2 regions of the Microbacterium sp. CFBP 13617 genome follow, and region 1 is predicted to be linked to the other one. Evidence: predicted binding sites of a transcription regulator. Region 1 holds the regulator's gene; the other holds the start of a gene.

The links. The regulator LexA, encoded in region 1, represses DNA repair genes until DNA is damaged. The targets are predictions, from matches to a motif close to TCGAACANNTGTTCGA.
Region 2: the regulator LexA is predicted to act here: its motif matches at 4,271-4,286, upstream of IFU40_RS00285 (Rv2578c family radical SAM protein).

Annotation. Positions count from the first base shown of each region.
Region 1 covers NZ_JACYNW010000003.1:192,134-200,824, forward strand. Annotated here, with positions in the region: gene IFU40_RS09440 (histidinol-phosphate transaminase) at 1-938, opposite strand, end outside; gene IFU40_RS09445 (LysM peptidoglycan-binding domain-containing protein) at 984-1,334, opposite strand; gene lexA (transcriptional repressor LexA) at 1,592-2,281, shown strand; gene IFU40_RS09455 (hypothetical protein) at 2,320-3,351, shown strand; gene IFU40_RS09460 (S9 family peptidase) at 3,351-5,237, shown strand; gene hflX (GTPase HflX) at 5,413-6,930, opposite strand; gene IFU40_RS09470 (class I SAM-dependent methyltransferase) at 7,030-7,674, shown strand; gene dapF (diaminopimelate epimerase) at 7,760-8,614, opposite strand.
Region 2 covers NZ_JACYNW010000001.1:61,032-69,722, reverse strand. Annotated here, with positions in the region: gene IFU40_RS00295 (antibiotic biosynthesis monooxygenase) at 1-404, opposite strand, end outside; gene IFU40_RS00290 (DEAD/DEAH box helicase) at 795-3,107, shown strand; gene IFU40_RS00285 (Rv2578c family radical SAM protein) at 3,158-4,261, opposite strand; gene IFU40_RS00280 (hypothetical protein) at 4,389-5,801, opposite strand; gene IFU40_RS00275 (M15 family metallopeptidase) at 6,074-7,222, shown strand; gene IFU40_RS00270 (ECF transporter S component) at 7,351-7,911, opposite strand; gene IFU40_RS00265 (energy-coupling factor transporter transmembrane component T family protein) at 7,929-8,691, opposite strand, start outside.

The DNA of each region.
Region 1 (8,691 bases):
CCGCCGAAGAGCACGAAGTTCGTCCACGACTCGTGGGCGGTGTACCCGAGGGCGGCCACGGTGGCCGAGATGCGGTCGCGCTGCGCGACGATCTCGTCGACCATCGACAGCATCGTCTCGGCGTGCACGAGGGCCGCCGTCGCGGCGGCCTGCGTGAGCGCGCTCAGGTGGTACGGAAGACGGACGAGTCGCAGCGCGTCGACCAGCGCAGGATCGGCGGCCAGGTACCCCACGCGTGCGCCGGCGAAGGCGAAGGCCTTGCTCATGGTGCGCGACACCACCAGACGCGGGCGACCGGGCAGCAGCGACACGGCCGAGGGCTCGTCACGCGGAGCGAACTCCTGGTAAGCCTCGTCGACGATCACGATGCCGTCGGTCTCGGCGTATACGGCCTCGATGACATCGAGACGCAGCGGGGTACCCGTGGGGTTGTTCGGCGCGCAGAGGAAGACGATGTCGGGGCGGTGCTCACGCACCTGGGCCGCGGCGGCTTCGGCGCTCAGCGAGAAGTCGTGCGCGCGTTCCCCGGCGATCCATCGCGCGCCCGTCGCGCGGGTGAGGATCGGGTACATCGAGTAGGTGGGCGCGAAGCCCACAGCCGACCGGCCCGGTCCACCGAACGCCTGCAGGATGTGCTGGAGCACCTCGTTGGAGCCGTTGGCCGCCCAGATCTGCTCGCGCGTCAGGCCGTGACCGAGGTACGCGGCGAAGCTCTCTCGAAGAGCGGTGAACTCGCGATCGGGATACCGGTTGACGTCGCGCAGGGCCCGAGCCACGGCGTCGAGGATGTCATCGGCCACCTCGGGCGGAACCGGATGCGTGTTCTCATTCACGTTGAGAGCCACGGGCAGGGCGGCCTGCGGGGCTCCGTAGGGGGTCATCCCCCGCAGATCGTCGCGAAGAGGCAGGTCGTCGAGGCGTACGGTCACCCGACCCATCGTAGGCGGCGTGCCGGGGAGAGGCTCATCGCGCACCCGCGGAGGTCAGCCGGCCTGGATGTACTCGGTGGGGATCGCGATGCGCTGACCGGCCGCGAGCGAGCCGCCCTGGAGGGCGTTCAGACGCGTGATCTCGGCGACGACGTCGCGCGGATCGGCCGCGGGGGCGATGTCTTCGGCGATCGACCACAGGGTCTCGCCGCTCATGACGGTGATCTCTGTGAACGAACCGGCCGGTGCGCCGGCGTCGCCCGAGGCGAGCGCTGCTCCCCCGCCGACGGCGGCGATGCCGAGGGCGACGGCGAGCGGGAGGGCGACGACGAAGGCGACGACACGGCGCCCGCGGGCGGTGATGCGCAGGCGGGTCGTGGAGGCGGTGGAGGTGATGCTGCTCATGGTGTGCTCCTTGGTGGGGAGAGATTCGCACCCCGCCCTCGGCCGGGAGGGCGGCGTGCGAATCTGTATTCCGAATCTATCTTCGATACTGCGACGGTGTCAACACACCGGTTGTCGGAAACGAATCGAACGCGACACGCGTGCGGCTCCGTGTCATTCGTGTCCTCTACCGGATACGGTTTCGACACGGAGACCTCATCACCAACCTCCGACATTCGAATTTCCGCCGCCCTTCCCGCGGCGCGAGGGGAGCACAGATGACCGACGCGACGACCGCCTCCGGGCGCGAACGACCGCAGACGCGACGGCGCAAGAACCTCAGCGACAAGCAGCTCGCGATCCTCGAAGTCATCCAGCGATCGATCGCGCGGCACGGTTATCCGCCGAGCATGCGCGAGATCGGCGACGCCGTCGGCCTGAAGTCGCTGTCGAGCGTCACGCATCAGCTGAACCAGCTCGAGCTCAGCGGCTACCTGCGCCGCGACCCGGGTAAGACCCGCGCCATGGAGGTGCTGATCGACCTTCCCGGCACCGCCGCCGAGAACCCCGCCGACACCGCCCCCGCGGTGGGCGACGCCGCCCTCGTGCCCCTGGTGGGCCGGATCGCGGCGGGCGTGCCCATCACCGCCGACCAGCACGTGGAGGAGATCTTCCCCCTCCCCCGCCAGCTCGTCGGCAAGGGCGAGTTGTTCATGCTCAAGGTCTCGGGCGACTCGATGATCGACGCGGCGATCTGCGACGGCGACTGGGTGGTCGTGCGCTCGCAGGCGAACGCGGAGAACGGCGAGATCGTGGCCGCGATGCTCGACGGCGAGGCCACGGTGAAGACCTTCCGTCGCCGTGACGGCCACACCTGGCTTCTCCCCCGCAACAGCGCGTTCGAGCCCATCCTCGGCGACGAGGCCGTCGTGCTCGGGCGCATCGTGGCGGTGCTGCGCGCGGTGTGAACCGTGCGTCGTGGTGGCGGGCGCGCCACAATGGCGCCATGACCGCCGGCCCGCCCTCGACCGCATCGACCTCGACCAAACGCGTCGCGAAGCCGTCCGTCGTGGTGCGCGTCACGGCATCCGTGGTGGTGCTGATCGTGGTGGCCCTGCTCACGCCGCTGGCCCTCGTCGCCTCGTGGGCGCGCGTGCAGCTCGTCGATGAGGACTCCTTCGTCGCCACTCTCGCTCCCCTCTCGTCCGACCCCGCCGTGCAAGACCTCGTCATCGCCGAGTCGACGAGCGCCATCTCGGCGTCCGTCGACTTCTCGGCGATCGCGGGCGCGGGCGTCGACGGTCTCGTCGCCCTCGGCGTGCCGCAGGAAGCGGCGCGTGTCCTCGGCCTGGTCGCGCAGCCGTCCGCCGACTCGCTGCGCTCGATCACGCAGCAGGCGGTGACCGACGTGGTGCGCTCCGATCGGTTCTCCGACGTCTGGTCGGGGGTCGTGCGCACCGCGCACCGCGCCTTCGTCTTCGGAGCCACCTCCGACGGTGGCGGCATCATCGTGCAGACTCCGGACGGCCTGGGCGTGCAGATCGGCGGGGTGGTCTCGGCGATCGTCGCCGAGCTGGACCTGCAGGGCTCGCCCGTGGCCGCCCTGGTCCCCCCGATCGACCGGATCGTGGTCCTCGGCGACGGAACGACGCTGCAGGCCGTGCGGTCGGCGTACGCGGCCGCCACCACGGCGGGAGTGGCGGCACCCCTGCTCGTGGGCGTGCTCCTGGTCGGCGGGGTCGTCGTCGCTCCCCGTCGACGGCGCGCGCTGATCGGCGCCGGCATCGCGGTCGCCGTCGGCGCGGCCACCCTGCTCGTGGCGGTCGCCGTGGGCGCGGCGCAGGCGCACCGCACCGCCGTTCTGCGGGGCTTCGACGCCGCGGGGATCGACGCCGTGGTGCGGCAGCTGTCGTCCGGTCTCGTGGGCACGGCGAGCACGGTTCTGGGCATCGGCCTCGTCGCGGGCATCGCGGGCGTCCTGCTCGTCCGGCGTGCCCGACCCCGACGGATGTCGGAGCCCCGGCCTACGCTGGAGTGATGGCAGACACCCTCCCCTACGGTTCCTGGCCCTCCCCGATCACTCCCGAGTCGGTGGCGCAGTCCTCCCCTCGCATCGACGGCGCGCTGTTCGTCGGCGATGAGGTGTGGTGGGCGGAATCCGTGCCCGCCGAGGCGGGTCGCGTCGCGGTGAAGCGGCGCCGCACCGACGGTGCGGTCGAGACGGTGCTGCCCGCACCCGCCAACGCCCGTTCCGCCGTTCACGAATACGGCGGCGGGGCCTGGACCGCCTCCGACGACGGGGAGCTGTTCTATGTCGAGAAGACCGACCAGCGCGTCTACGCCCTTCGCCCGGGCGGCGAGGCGCGCGCGCTGACGCCGGCCGACGACACGGTGCGCCACGGCGGGTTGCGGTTCGAGCACGGCACCCTGCTCGCCGTCCGCGAGACGCACGGGAGCGCCCGCGTTCCCGCACGCGCCATCGTGCGCATCTCGCTCGACGGCGCCGTCGACGTGCTCGCCGAGGGCAGCGACTTCGTCGCGCAGCCCGCGCTGTCGCCCGACGGCCGGTCTCTCGCGTGGGTGGCGTGGAACCACCCCGACATGCCCTGGGATGCCACGACCCTGCGCGTGACCGAGATCGGCACCGGCGAGGTGCGCGAGATCGCCGACACCCCGCGCCAGGCCCCGCTGCAGCCCGTGTGGCTCGGCGACGACGAGCTGTTGTACGCCGACGACCCCGACGGCCGGTGGAACCTGTTCCGCCGTCCCCTCGACGGCGAGCCGCAGCCGGTGTCGCCGGTCGACGCCGACACGGGCGGCGGGCTGTGGGTGCTCGGGACGCGGTGGTTCGGAGCGACCGACGACGGGCGCATCGTCGCCGTCCGCACCGACGGTGCCGACGAGATCGTCGAGATCGCGCCGTCCGGCGTGCGCCCGGTGGACGTGCCCGTCGTGGCCGGCGCGGCGATCGATGACGTGCGCGGGCACCGCGTGCTCGTATCGGGCTCCGACGCCGGCGGCCGCTCGGGGCTGTGGGCGGTCGACCTCGACGCCGGCACCGTCGACCTGGTGACCGGTGGATCCGGGGCCTGGGGCGACGAGTGGATGCCGACGGCCCGCGCCCTCGAGACCGAGGGGCCGCACGGACCCGTGCACGCTTTCGCCTACGCGCCCACGAACCCCGACGTCGCCGCGCCCGAGAACGAGCGCCCGCCCTACGTCGTGCTCGTGCACGGTGGCCCCACCTCGCACGTGGGTCCGGCGCCGTCAGCCAAGACGGCGTTCTTCACGAGCCGCGGCATCGGCGTGCTCGACGTGAACTACGGCGGTTCCACCGGATACGGTCGCGACTACCGTGACCGGCTGAAGGGTCAGTGGGGCGTGGTCGATGTCGATGACGTCGCCGCCGCGGCCTCCGCCCTCGCCGAGGCGGGTCTGGCCGACCCCGAGCGCCTGGCGATCGCCGGCGGCTCCGCCGGCGGATGGACGGTGCTCGCCGCCGTGACGAACACCGACGTGTTCTCGGCCGGGATCTCGCGCTACGGCGTGGGCGACGCCCGTGCCCTCGCCGAAGACACTCACGACTTCGAGGCCCGGTATCTCGACGGCCTGATCGGACCGCTGCCCGAGGCCGAAGCGGTGTATGTGGAGCGCTCGCCTCTGAGCCATCCCGAGCGCTTCCGCGTTCCCCTGCTCATCCTGCAGGGAAGCGAGGACCGGGTCGTGCCGCCGTCGCAGGCCGAGGCGATCCGTGACGCCCTCGCGGCGCACGAGGTTCCCCACGCGTACGTCCTGTACGAGGGCGAGGGTCACGGCTTCCGCCGCGCCGAGACGGTGATCGACTCCCTGCGACGCGAACTGGGCTTCCTCGGGGCGGTCTTCGGCTTCGAGACCCCCGGTATTCCGCCGCTGGAGCTGAGCTGAGACTGTCGCGCGGCTGAAGCGGGCGAAGCAGGCTCTCGGTGCGGAAGAAGCCGAGGCGTCGGCGCGCGCGTCGGGAGAGCGTCGAGGGCGAGGTCGGCGTCGACGGTGCGCGCCCCCGAACCGCACGCCGACGGGCCCCCACCGCGATCGGAGGGGGCCCGTCGTGCGACGGCCGTCAGGCCGCGAACTGCTCCAGCTCGGCCGCCAGGCGCGCCCCCACGTGAGCGTGAAGGAACGTCCCCGTGTCGCGGTGCTCCTGCGCCACGATGAGTCCGCTCTCGTGCACGGCCGACACGAGATCACCACGGTCGTACGGGACGACCGCCTGCACTTCGACGGCGGGCAGGGGCAGAGCGTCCTCGATGGCGGCGCGAAGCTCCTCGATCCCCTCGCCCGTGCGCGACGAGACGAACTTCGCGTTCGGGGCGAGGCCGCGCAGCACCAGGCGTTCGTCCTCGGTCACGAGGTCGGCCTTGTTGAAGACGACGATCTCCTGACCGAAGTTCGCGTCGACATCGCCCATCACGTCGCGCACCGTCATCAGCTGCGCGGCCGGATCGGGATGCGACGCGTCGACGACGTGCAGGATGACGTCGGCGTCGCCGACCTCTTCCAACGTCGAGCGGAACGCCTCGACGAGCTGGTGCGGCAGGTTGCGCACGAAGCCGACCGTGTCGGTCAGCGTGTACACGCGCCCGTCGGTCGTCTCGGAACGGCGGACCGTGGCATCCAGGGTCGCGAACAGCGCGTTCTCGACCAGCACGCCCGCGCTGGTGAGGCGGTTGAGCAGGCTGGATTTTCCGGCGTTGGTGTACCCGGCGATTGCGACCGACGGGATGGTGTGGCGCTTGCGCTCGGCACGCTTGGCCTCGCGCGCCGGGGCGAAGTCGCGCAGCTGCTTGCGCAGCAGAGCCATCTTCGTGCGGATGCGACGACGATCGAGCTCGATCTTCGTCTCACCCGGACCGCGCGAGCCCATGCCCGCGCCTCCGGCACCGACCTGTCCACCGGCCTGGCGCGACATCGAGTCACCCCAGCCGCGCAGACGCGGCAGCAGGTATTCGAGCTGCGCGAGCTCGACCTGCGCCTTGCCCTCGCGGCTCTTGGCGTGCTGGCTGAAGATGTCGAGGATCACCGTGGTGCGGTCGATCACCTTCACCTTCACGACGTCCTCGAGCGCGCGACGCTGGCTGGGGGCGAGCTCGGTGTCGGCGATGACGGTGTCGGCGCCGACGGCGGCGACGATGTCGCGCAGCTCCGCCGCCTTACCCCGACCGACGTAGGTCGCGGGGTCCGGATGCGGCCGGCGCTGCAGAACGCCGTCGAGCACGACGGCCCCGGCGGTCTCGGCGAGCGCCGACAGCTCGCGCAGGGAGTTCTCGGCATCGGCCTGCTCGCCCTGCGGGTGCACGCCGACGAGAACGACGTTCTCGAGGCGCAGCTGGCGGTACTCGACCTCGGTGACGTCTTCGAGCTCGGTCGACAAACCGGCCACGCGGCGCAGCGCTGCGCGTTCCTCGCGGTCCCACTGGTCGCCGTCGGCGTCGCCGCCGTACGCCGTGGAGGCGTCTTGAAGCGCCTGCGCTGCACCGAAGACCCGGACCCCGCGGTGCGCTTCGGCGCGCGACAGCACGCGGTCCACCGGGTCGACCGGCGTCGCGTCCGTGCTCGGGGGTGTGGTCTGTTCGGTCATGTGTTCCTTCCGTCCGCGGGTGTTCCCGCGGTTTCTCCTGGTGTTCTCGCACTTTAGCCGCCCGCGGCGTCGCGCGGCCGGGTCGGATATTCTGTGGGGATGGGGAGCGAGCACTACTTCAGCGCGTCGCCGTCGAGTCCCGAACAGCTCCGCCGTATCCGAGTGACACTCGCGGGGCGCGAATTCGAGGCCGTGACGGCGGGTGGCGTCTTCAGTCCCGATCACGTGGATGCCGGAACCTCGGTGCTGCTGCACAACACCCCTCCCCCTCCCGCCGGCGGGGACTTCCTCGACCTGGGGTGCGGGTGGGGTCCGATCTCGTTGTCGCTCGCGCTCGCTTCACCGCACGCGACCATCTGGGCGGTCGACGTCAACGAACGTGCTCTCGATCTCGTGAGGCGGAACGCACAGTCCCTCGGCCTCACCAACATCAACGCGGTGCGACCGGAAGATGTTCCCGACGACGTGTCGTTCCGGACGATCCGGTCGAACCCGCCGATCCGCGTGGGCAAGAGCGAACTGCACGGCATGCTCGAGCACTGGATCCCTCGGCTCACCGAGCGCAGCGACGGGTGGTTCGTCGTGCAGCGCAACCTCGGCTCCGACTCGCTGCAGCGCTGGCTGTCCTCGACGTTCGAGAACGGCTACGGCGTGCAGCGGGCCGCCACCGGGCGCGGCTTCCGTGTGCTCCGGGTGCGCCGTCACGGCTCGCCGCCGAGCGAGCCGATCGACATCATCGCCTGAGTCGCCGTCGTTCAGGCGCAGCGACGATCCCGACCGTCGGCCCGATGCCCCTCGGCTCGCGCCGGACCGCGGCCCATCGACGGGCTCAGGCCAGTGCGACCTCGCCGGTGAACACCAGCGATGCCGGCCCCGACAAGAACACGCGCCCCTCGGCGACCCGCACCCCGAGCGTGCCGCCGGGGGTGTCCACGACCCACGAGTCGGGAGCAGCCGCCCCCGCCCAGTGCCGCACGGCCAGAGCGGCGGCCGCGACGCCGGTGCCGCAGCTGAGCGTCTCGCCGACGCCGCGTTCGAAGACGCGCAGGCGGATCGCGCCGACGCCGTCACGCACCAGCGGATCGGCGGGAACGACGAACTCCACGTTCGCCCCGTGCCGCGGCGCGGGATCGAGCACCGGCTGGAAGGCGAGCTCGAGGCCGTCGAGCTCGGCCTCGGACGACAGCGCGACGACGACGTGCGGGTTGCCCACGTCGATGCCCACGCCCGGTCGCGCCACCGGAAGCCCCTTCGCGCGGACGAGGGTCTCTTCCGCCTCGATCGCGTAGGCCCCCAGATCGACCTCGAAGCCGCGATCGCTGCGGGTGAGGGTCTTGACCCCCGCGCGGGTGCCGATGCGCAGGCCCCCCTCGATCGAGGCGAGGCCGGTGTCGGTGAGGTAGCGGGCGAACACGCGTGTGCCGTTGCCGCACATCTCTGCCGCGGACCCGTCGGCGTTGCGATAGTCCATGAACCACTCGGCGCCGGATGCCATGGCATCCGCCCCCTCGTCGATCGCCGAGGAGCGCACCACGCGCAGCAGACCGTCGGCACCGATGCCGAAGTGGCGGTCGCAGAGCGCGGCGATCTGCGCGGCGGACAGGTCGAGCTCGCCGTCGGGGTCGGCCACGACCACGAAATCGTTGCCGGTGCCGTGGCCTTTGGTGAACGCGAGAGTCGCCATGCGACCAGTCTAGGAGCGGGCGTCGGGGTCGCTTCCCGGGGCGTCTGCGAAACGGCACCGCGCGGGTGACGGCACGC
Region 2 (8,691 bases), on a different contig from region 1:
TTCCACCGCGGGGGAGCGGACGGGACCGGTTGCTGCACCGGTTGGGTCCCGGCATCCGTCGTCGCCTCCATGATCGAGCCGAACGGGGCGTCGAACCACCCCTCGATCCCGGTGCGTCGCTCCACGCGTTCCTCGCGGGCGAACGGGCGCCCCGAATCGAGCCACCATTGACGCTGCGTCGAGGTGTCCCACTGCTCGAGCGTCGTGATGTCGCGGAACCGGTAGAGCATGTACCAGAGGTCGCTGTCTTCGCCAGCGCGCACCCAGCCCGAGCCGAGGAAGCCGGGGAACGCGGTCGCGAGGTCGGTGCCGGCCTGCATCCAGGAGGTCGCTTCGGCGGTGCGCGTCGGGTCGATGCGCCGCTCGATCGCCACCGTGATGGGGTGGGCGTCGGTGTCTGCCATGGGTCCATCTTCGTCCACGCCGGGCGTGCACCGACGTCGGGGGAGGCATGTCCCCCTTCGTGCGGTTCTGAGGGGTCGAACCCGCACGAAGGGGGACATGAGCGCGGGGTGGGGGAGGGGTGTCCCACTTGGTGCGATCGACGGGCCGCGAACCTGCACGGATGGGGACATGGATGCCATTCCCAGCCGCGACCGGTAACGTCGGTGAGTCGGCTCTGGACACCGCGCGTGATGCGCGGATGGGTTTGTAGTCCAAGGGGCCGATGGAGAGCACGCGATCGCGTCCTCCCATCACTAGTGAATGGCCCCCGGCCGACGGATGTCCGGGTTTCGCACCGCTGCGCGCGGTGCCGCTGTCTCGCGCGAAACAGAACCCAGAAGGACATCGTCATGCCCAAGAACAAGAAGCCCGCCGGCGGCCGCCCCGCCAAGAACTTCGAGCCGCGCTACGGTGCGCAGACCTCGTTCCAGGACCGCAAGCGCCGCCCCGAGGGTGCCGCGTCCGCGAAGCCCGGCAGCAAGAGCCCGAGCCACCGCGGTTACCGTCCCGAGGCCGAGGCCGCCCCCGACAAGCGTCGCTGGAGCGCACAGGACCGCGTCGGTCGCGACGAGTCGCGCGGCATCCGCAGCTCCGCCCGCGATGACCGCTCCGGCCGCACCGACCGCCCGGCGCGCTCGTTCGACGATCGCCCCGCGCGTTCGTTCGACGACCGTCCCCGCCGCGATTTCGGTGACCGCCCGGCCCGTTCGTTCGACGACCGCTCCGGTCGCCCCGCTCGCGACGACCGCGCCCCTCGCGTGGATCGCGTCGACCGCGACAGCCGCCGCGCCACCGGCGACGGGCGCCCGTCGTTCCGCGACGAGCGCCCGCGTCGTGATTTCGGCGACCGCCCCGCCCGTTCGTTCGACGAGCGTCCCCGCCGTGACTTCGGTGACCGTCCGGCCCGTTCGTTCGACGAGCGTCCCCGTCGCGACTTCTCGGACCGTCCCGCCCGCGACGAGCGTCCCCGTCGCGATGCCGGCGAGCGTCCCGCCCGGTCGTTCGACCGCCGCGACGAGCGTCCGGCCCGTTCGTCGGATGACCGTCCCGCTCGTTCGTTCGACCGCAGCGACCGTCCCGCACGCTCGTTCGACCGCACTGATCGCCCGGCGCGTTCGTTCGACCGCACTGATCGCCCGGCGCGTTCGTTCGATCGCAGCGATCGTCCGGCCCGTTCGTTCGACCGTAACGACCGCCCCGCGCGCTCGTTCGACCGCAACGACCGCCCCGCCCGTTCGACCGACGACCGTCCCGCCCGGTCGTTCGACCGGAACGAGCGTCCGGCTCGTTCGTTCGACGAGCGCCCGGCCCGTTCGTTCGGTGACCGTCCCGCCCGCGACGAGCGTCCCCGCCGCACCGATGGCCCGAACCGCGCGGACTGGAACGCCACCCCGAAGCGCTCGGCCGAGCACGAGCAGCGCGTCGACGTCGTGCACGAGCGCCTGCAGGCGCAGGCCGTGGACGTCGCGACCGAGACCGGTGTCGGCTTCGCCGAGCTCGGCTTCGGCGACAACATCGTCCGTGCCCTCGCCAGCCTCGGCGCGGCCACGCCGTTCCCCATCCAGGCGGCGACGGTGAAGCCCATCCTCGACGGTCGTGACGTGCTCGCGCGCGGTCGCACCGGCTCGGGCAAGACCATCGCGTTCGGTGCCCCCATGGTCGAGAGCGTCCTGCGTTCGCAGGCGGGCGAGAAGCGTCAGTTCGCTCGCGCGCCCAAGGCCCTTATCCTCGCCCCCACCCGCGAGCTGGCCCTGCAGATCGACCGCACGGTGCAGGTCATCGCCCGCAGCGTCGGCCTGTTCACCACGCAGATCTACGGCGGCGTGCCCCAGGCCCGCCAGGTGGGTGCGCTGAAGAAGGGCGTCGACATCATCATCGGCACCCCCGGCCGCATCGAAGACCTGCTCAACCAGGGCAAGCTCGACCTGTCGCAGGTGCAGGTGGCCGTGCTGGACGAGGGCGACCACATGTGCGAGCTCGGTTTCCTCGAGCCGGTGCAGCGCATCCTGCGCGCCACCGCGAAGGGCAGCCAGAAGCTGCTGTTCTCGGCCACGCTCGACCGTGAGGTCGCCGCCCTCGTCGACGAGTTCCTCGTCGACCCGGCCGTGTACGAGGTCGCCGGTGAGGACCAGGACTCGGGCACCATCGAGCACCGCGTGCTCGTGATCGACCACCGCGACAAGGCCGAGATCCTCGGTTCGCTCGTCGACCGCCCGGGCAAGACCCTCGTCTTCGCCCGTACCCGCGCGTACGCCGAGACGCTCGCCGCGCAGTTCGACGACGCCGGTATCGCCGCGGTCGCGCTGCACGGTGACCTCAACCAGCAGAAGCGCACGCGCAACCTCGAGAAGCTCACCTCGGGTCGCGTCAACGTGCTCGTCGCCACCGACGTCGCCGCCCGCGGCATCCACGTCGACGACATCGACCTGGTGATCCAGGCCGACGCCCCCGACGAGTACAAGACGTACCTGCACCGTTCGGGCCGCACCGGCCGCGCCGGTCGCAGCGGCACCGTGGTGACGCTCATCACGCGGCAGCGTCAGCGCCGCATGACCGAGCTGCTCGACCGCGCCGAGATCCAGGCGCCCTTCGAGCCGGCGCAGCTCGGCGACGACCTGATCGAAGAGATCTCGGGCCGCCAGCTCGCGGACGTCACCTCGTAATCCGCCTCGATCGAGACCCCCGTCGCGTCCGCGGCGGGGGTCTCGTGCGTTCAGAAGAGCCGCGGCTCGCTGGCCGGAGCGACGCGGGGGCGAATGGATGCCGAGGGCCCGGTGCCACGGACCGGACCGAGGCTGCTCGTCGGCGTCGCGCGGGCGGCGAGGCCCGGCTGCGGTCGCCCGCGAGGGTGGTCGTCTTCGTCCCACCCGTCGAGTCGGTGCAGGCGCAGCAGGGGACGCATGCGTGCGCCGAGCCAGGTGCGGTAGGCCTTGGGCGCTTGGGCGGAGACGCCCGGGTAGAGACCGCGGTACGACGACACCAGGTGCGGTTGCTCGCGCCCCAGCCATTCGAGGAACCACTGCTTCGCGCCCGGACGCAGGTGCAGCGCGCCGTAGACGACGCGAGCCGCGCCGGCGGCGCGGATGCGCGCGAGGGCGTCGTCGAGTAGGGCGAGCGAGTCGGTCAGGTGCGGCAGGATCGGCATGAGGAAGACCGTGACGCGGAAGCCGGCGGCGGTGGCGGCGCGGACCGTGTCGAGGCGGGCGTCGGCGCTGGGGGTGCCCGGCTCGATCGCGTTCTGCAGGGCGTCGTCGAAGACGGCGATCGACATCGCCAACGAGACCTTCACCTGCGTGGCGGCGTCGGCGAGCAGGGGGAGGTCTCGGCGCAGGAGCGTGCCCTTGGTGAGGATCGAGAAGGGCGTGCCGTTGTCGGTGAGCGCGCCGACGATGTCGGGCATGAGGCGGTATCGCCCCTCGGCGCGCTGGTAGGGGTCGGTGTTCGTGCCGAGCATGACGGGCTCGCGCGCCCACGATCCCCGACGCACCTCCGTGCGCAGCACGTCGGCGACATTGACCTTGACGACGATCTGGGAGTCGAAGTCGGCGCCGTAGTCGAGGTCGAGGTACTCGTGCGTCTTGCGGGCGAAGCAGTACGAGCACGCGTGCGTGCAGCCCCGGTACGGGTTCACGGTCCAGTCGAACGGCATGGCCGACATGCCGGGCACGCGATTCAGAGCGCTCTTGCACTGCACCTCGTGGAACGTCATTCCGGCGAACTCGGGGGTCGTCACCGATCGGACGAGACCGTCGATGCGCTCCATACCGGGAAGCGCCGACGGGTCGTCGACGCCCAGCTGCTGCCCCTGCCATCTCATGTCGAACATTCGAACACATGTTCTACTTTGCCGCAAGCGCAGCGGTGAACGACGAGCAGGACGAGCACGTGATCGACGGGACCCGTCGGAGCCGGAGCGTCGGCCTCTACGAGTCCGCCGCCCGCGCTCACCCGATGGTGATGATCCCGCCCCCCTCGCCCGAGTCGTAGGGCAGGTCGTAGGAGATGGTCGGCGCCTGCGGGTGGCTGACGGCGACGGTGATGTCGTACGGGGAGAAGTAACCGGTGGTGAACAGGACGTCCGACACCGCCAATCCTGTGGCGTCGGTTGTGCGGGTCTGCACGGTTGGTCCGACGTAGTCCCGCCAGCGTGCGGGGCCGCGAGTGATCATGAGGGTCACTATTTCTCCGGCTCCCGCGGAGGTGCCGTCCACCCGCAGGAGCCGCACGCCGACTCCGCTCTTGGTGATCTTGTTCGTCTGCCCGTCCTGGGGAGCCGCGGGCTGCGTCACCCAGACGAGCTTGCGCACCGACGACGTGATCGTGGCGGAGGCGGGGAACGTTTCCGCAGCCGAGCCGGACAGGGTTCCCGATGCGGTCGTCTCGCCGAGCTCGATGCCGGGAAGGGGGGCCGACCCATCGGCACCGGTCGTCACGAGGATACTTGTGGCGCCCCCGGGGGTGAACGTCATCCCGGCACTCAAAGAAACGGTCACCACGTCTCCGGAGGAAGGTGCGCCGTCTCTCGAGACGCGTACGACCACTCCCGAGAGCAGTCTCGACGAGTCGACGGTGTAGGTCGGCGCGTCGAACGACACCGTCGACGGGGTCACCACGACGACGCCCGACTCGTAGGGCAGGTCGTAAGAGATCGTCGGCGCGTACGGGTGGCTGACGGCGACGGTGATGTCGTACTCGGAGAAGAACCCGGTGGTGAACAGGACGTCCGACACCGCCAATCCCGTGGCGTCGGTGGTGCGGGTCTGCACGGTCGGTCCGACGTAGTCCTTCCACCTCGCGGGGCCGCGCGGGATCATGAAGGTCACGACTTCTCCGGCTCCCGCGGAGGTGTCGTCCACCCGCAGCAGTCGCACGCCCACTCCGCTCTTGGTGATCTTGTTCGACTGTCCGTCCTGGGGAGCTGCGGGCTGAGTCACCCAGACGAGCTTGCGCACCGACGACGTGACCGCGGCCGAGGCGGGGGTCACGCCCACCGACGTGGCGGACAGGGTTCCCGATGCCGTCGTCTCGGCGAGTTCGATGTCGGGCAGTTGGGCCGACCCGTCGGCACCGGTCGTCACGGGCAGGCTCGTCGTGCCCCCGGGGGTGAACGTCATTCCGGCGCTCAACGACACGGTGACCACGGCTCCGGCGAGGGGAGCACCGTCTTTCGTGACGCGCACGACCACCCCCGAGAGCAGCCTCGTGAAGTCGACCGTGTAGGTCGGCGCATCGAACGACGCCGTCGCCATCCCGGACGCGGCGGCGGCTGCCGGGGTGGCGACGGAGAGGGCGATCACGGGCACGGACCACGCCGCTCCCGTGACGAGGGTGCGGCGGGAGATCGGTGGGGGAGTCATGCGTCTCTTCTTCCGTCGTGGGACGTTCGAGGTCGGGGCAGGTGGCTTCAACGACGGCGGTGGTGCGCACCTGTCCGGTCGGGGCCGGAACGGCAGGATCGTCCTCACCGACCTTCTCCTGCGGCTGGCACAGGGCTGGGCGACGGGGCGGATTTTGGTCCGTCCCGGCGCAGTTTTTCGCCCGGTGGGTGATGCGAGTGGCGAAGGATCCGCCTTGCGCCGGGCGTCGCGACTCGACTCCCCTCCCATCCGGGGCGAGAATGGAAGTCGTCATGTCGCACGATCCCGAGCTCTCGCCCCGCCGCGCTGCGCGCGCGGAGGCCGAGCGACTCGCGACGGCGGCCCTCTCGCTCCCGCCCGCCGCGGCCGAGCCCGTGCCCCCGATCCCCGCCGCCGAGCGGCCCGCCACCGACACGGCGGCCCTCGCCACCCGACGCCGGCTGCGCGAGGCCACGGCCGCGACCGCCGCGCCGACGACGGCCTCGATCCCGGTCCTCCGCCGCCGTCGCCTTGTCGCCGTGGGCGGGGCCGTCATCGTGGTGGCCGCCCTCGCCATCGCGATCGGTGCGGCGACCTCGGGATCCCCCGGTGGCGTCGCGGCCGACACCGACGCTCCGCCCGTCGCCGCCGTCGTCGCGGGGCCCCCCACCGTGCCCGACGAGGGTTTGCCCGTCGTGCAGCAGGCGGCCGTCGCCGCCACCTCCACGCCGTGCGACGACCCGGCCTTCACCTCGGCCCTGGCCGCGGGTGACGACGCCGGTGCGATCGCGGCCGCGGGCGGTGGGGGCGCCTTCCGCGCAGCGGTGGCATCCGGGATCGCGCCCTGCGTGTCGTTGTCGGACCCGAACCGCGAGTGGATGGTCGTCAACAAGCAGCGCGCGTACGATCCGGTCGACTACCGCCCGGGCGACCTGGTGATGCCCGACAGCGTGCGCGCGCTCGAGGAGTCGGCGCTGCGCGCGCCCGCGGCCGGGGCGCTGACCCAGCTCGTGCGCGCGGCCTCCGACGCCGGTGCCGGCGAGATCGGCTACCTGAGCGCTTTCCGCTCGTACAGCACGCAGCAGTCGACGTACGCGGGCCGCGTGGCCGTCGGCGGCGTCGAAGCCGCCGACCGCGAGAGCGCCCGCGCCGGGTACAGCGAGCACCAGTCGGGCCTGGCCGTCGACATCGTGCCGTGCAACGGCTCGTGCGCGACGCTCGACGACGTCGCCGCCTCGCCGCAGGGCGCGTGGGTGCGCGATCACGCGTGGGAGTACGGCTTCATCACCCGCTACGTCGAGGGCAGCGAGGGCATCAGCGGGTACGAGCCCGAGGCGTGGCACCTGCGTTACATCGGCCCCGAGCTGGCCCGCGCGTACCACGAGGGCGGTTACGCCACCCTCGAGGAGTTCTTCGGCCTCCCTGGGGCGCCCTCGTACTGAACGTCGAGGCGTCGGAGGGGGCCTCCGGCTCCTCGACTCCGACGGCGGACAAGGCCGCGGTCCGGCCGTACGCGAGGTCGTGCCGCGACGCCGCGCGCCGGCCGGATCGTCCTCCGGCGGGGTCGTCCTCAGGTGGCGCTCGTCCGCGGGCGGCGGCGGGCGAGGCGTGCGACTCCCGCGCGGCGCAGAGCATCGGCGACGGCGATACCGATGGCCATCCCGGCAGCGGATGCCACGAGCGTCAGCAGGTAGAAGAGCACGACGGTGAGGGGCGCGAACGTGTCGAGTCCGAAAGACGCCCAGGCGAGGGTCGGGTAGACGGCTGCCACCACGACGGCTCCGGCGAAGAACTGCCACCGGTGGAAGAACCGGTACAGCACGACGAGGAACGGCAGCTCGACGAAGAAGGCCCACCAGAGGTTGGTCGCGACGCTGCCCCACCCGTACCCGGAGAGCGGCGCGGCCACGAGGCCCGAGATGAGCCCGACCAGCAGCGCGGAACCGGGGCGTTCGAGCAGGCGCATCGCGACGGCCGCGGGCACCAGCCACAGCCCGGCGAGTGCCACCGCCGCGAACGGCGCGGCGGCGAACAGCACCGTCGACACCCAGTTGGCGGCGGTCAGCATGATGCCGCCGGCGACGCCGATGGCGGCGCAGGTGAGCAGGAAGACGGTCGAGATGCGCGACATGGATGCTCCGGATCGGATCAGACGGACAGGCGGGGAACGACGAAGAGGGCGGCGGAGACCGCCCAGAACGCCAGGGTGAAGACGGTGTCGCGCCGGCGCCAGGGCACGCGGTGGCGCTCGGTGCGGTCGGGGTGGGCGCCGAACGCCCGCGCATCCATCGCGAGGGCGACACGTTCGGCGTGGCGGATGGCCCCGGCCAAGAGGGGCACGACGTACCCGATCCCGCGCGCGGGTGCCGAGAGCACGCCGCCCCGCGTTCCCCTCACGCGATGCGCCTGGCGGATCACGTCGAGCTCGTGGCCGAAGCGCGGGACGAAGCGGATCGCTGCGAGAGCGGCGTAGCCGATGCGGTAGGGCACACGCAGGTTCTGCACCAACGCCCTCACCAGGTCGGGGCCCGAGGTGGTCAGTCCGCCGACGAAGGCGAGCGTCATGATGGCGGCCAGCCGCAGCGCGGTCGACAGGCCCGTGGACACCGCCCCGTCGGTGAGCACCCACTCGCCGACGCGGATCAGCGCGGTGGTGGCCTCCACCCGTGCGGGGTCGACCCAGAGCGAGAAGCCCAGGCCGATCACCACGATCGAGAGGGGCACCACCCCGGCGAGGAGGGCGACGAGACGCGGGGTGAGACGCGTTCCGGTCAGGAGCAGGGCGTAGGCGAGACAGAGGAACGCGATCGGAGTGCTCAGGTCGCGCACGAAGACCAGCGCGATCATGGCGGGGGCCGGGCCCGCGATCTTGGCGAGCGGGTTGAGACCCCCGAGCCACCGCGTGCCGCGC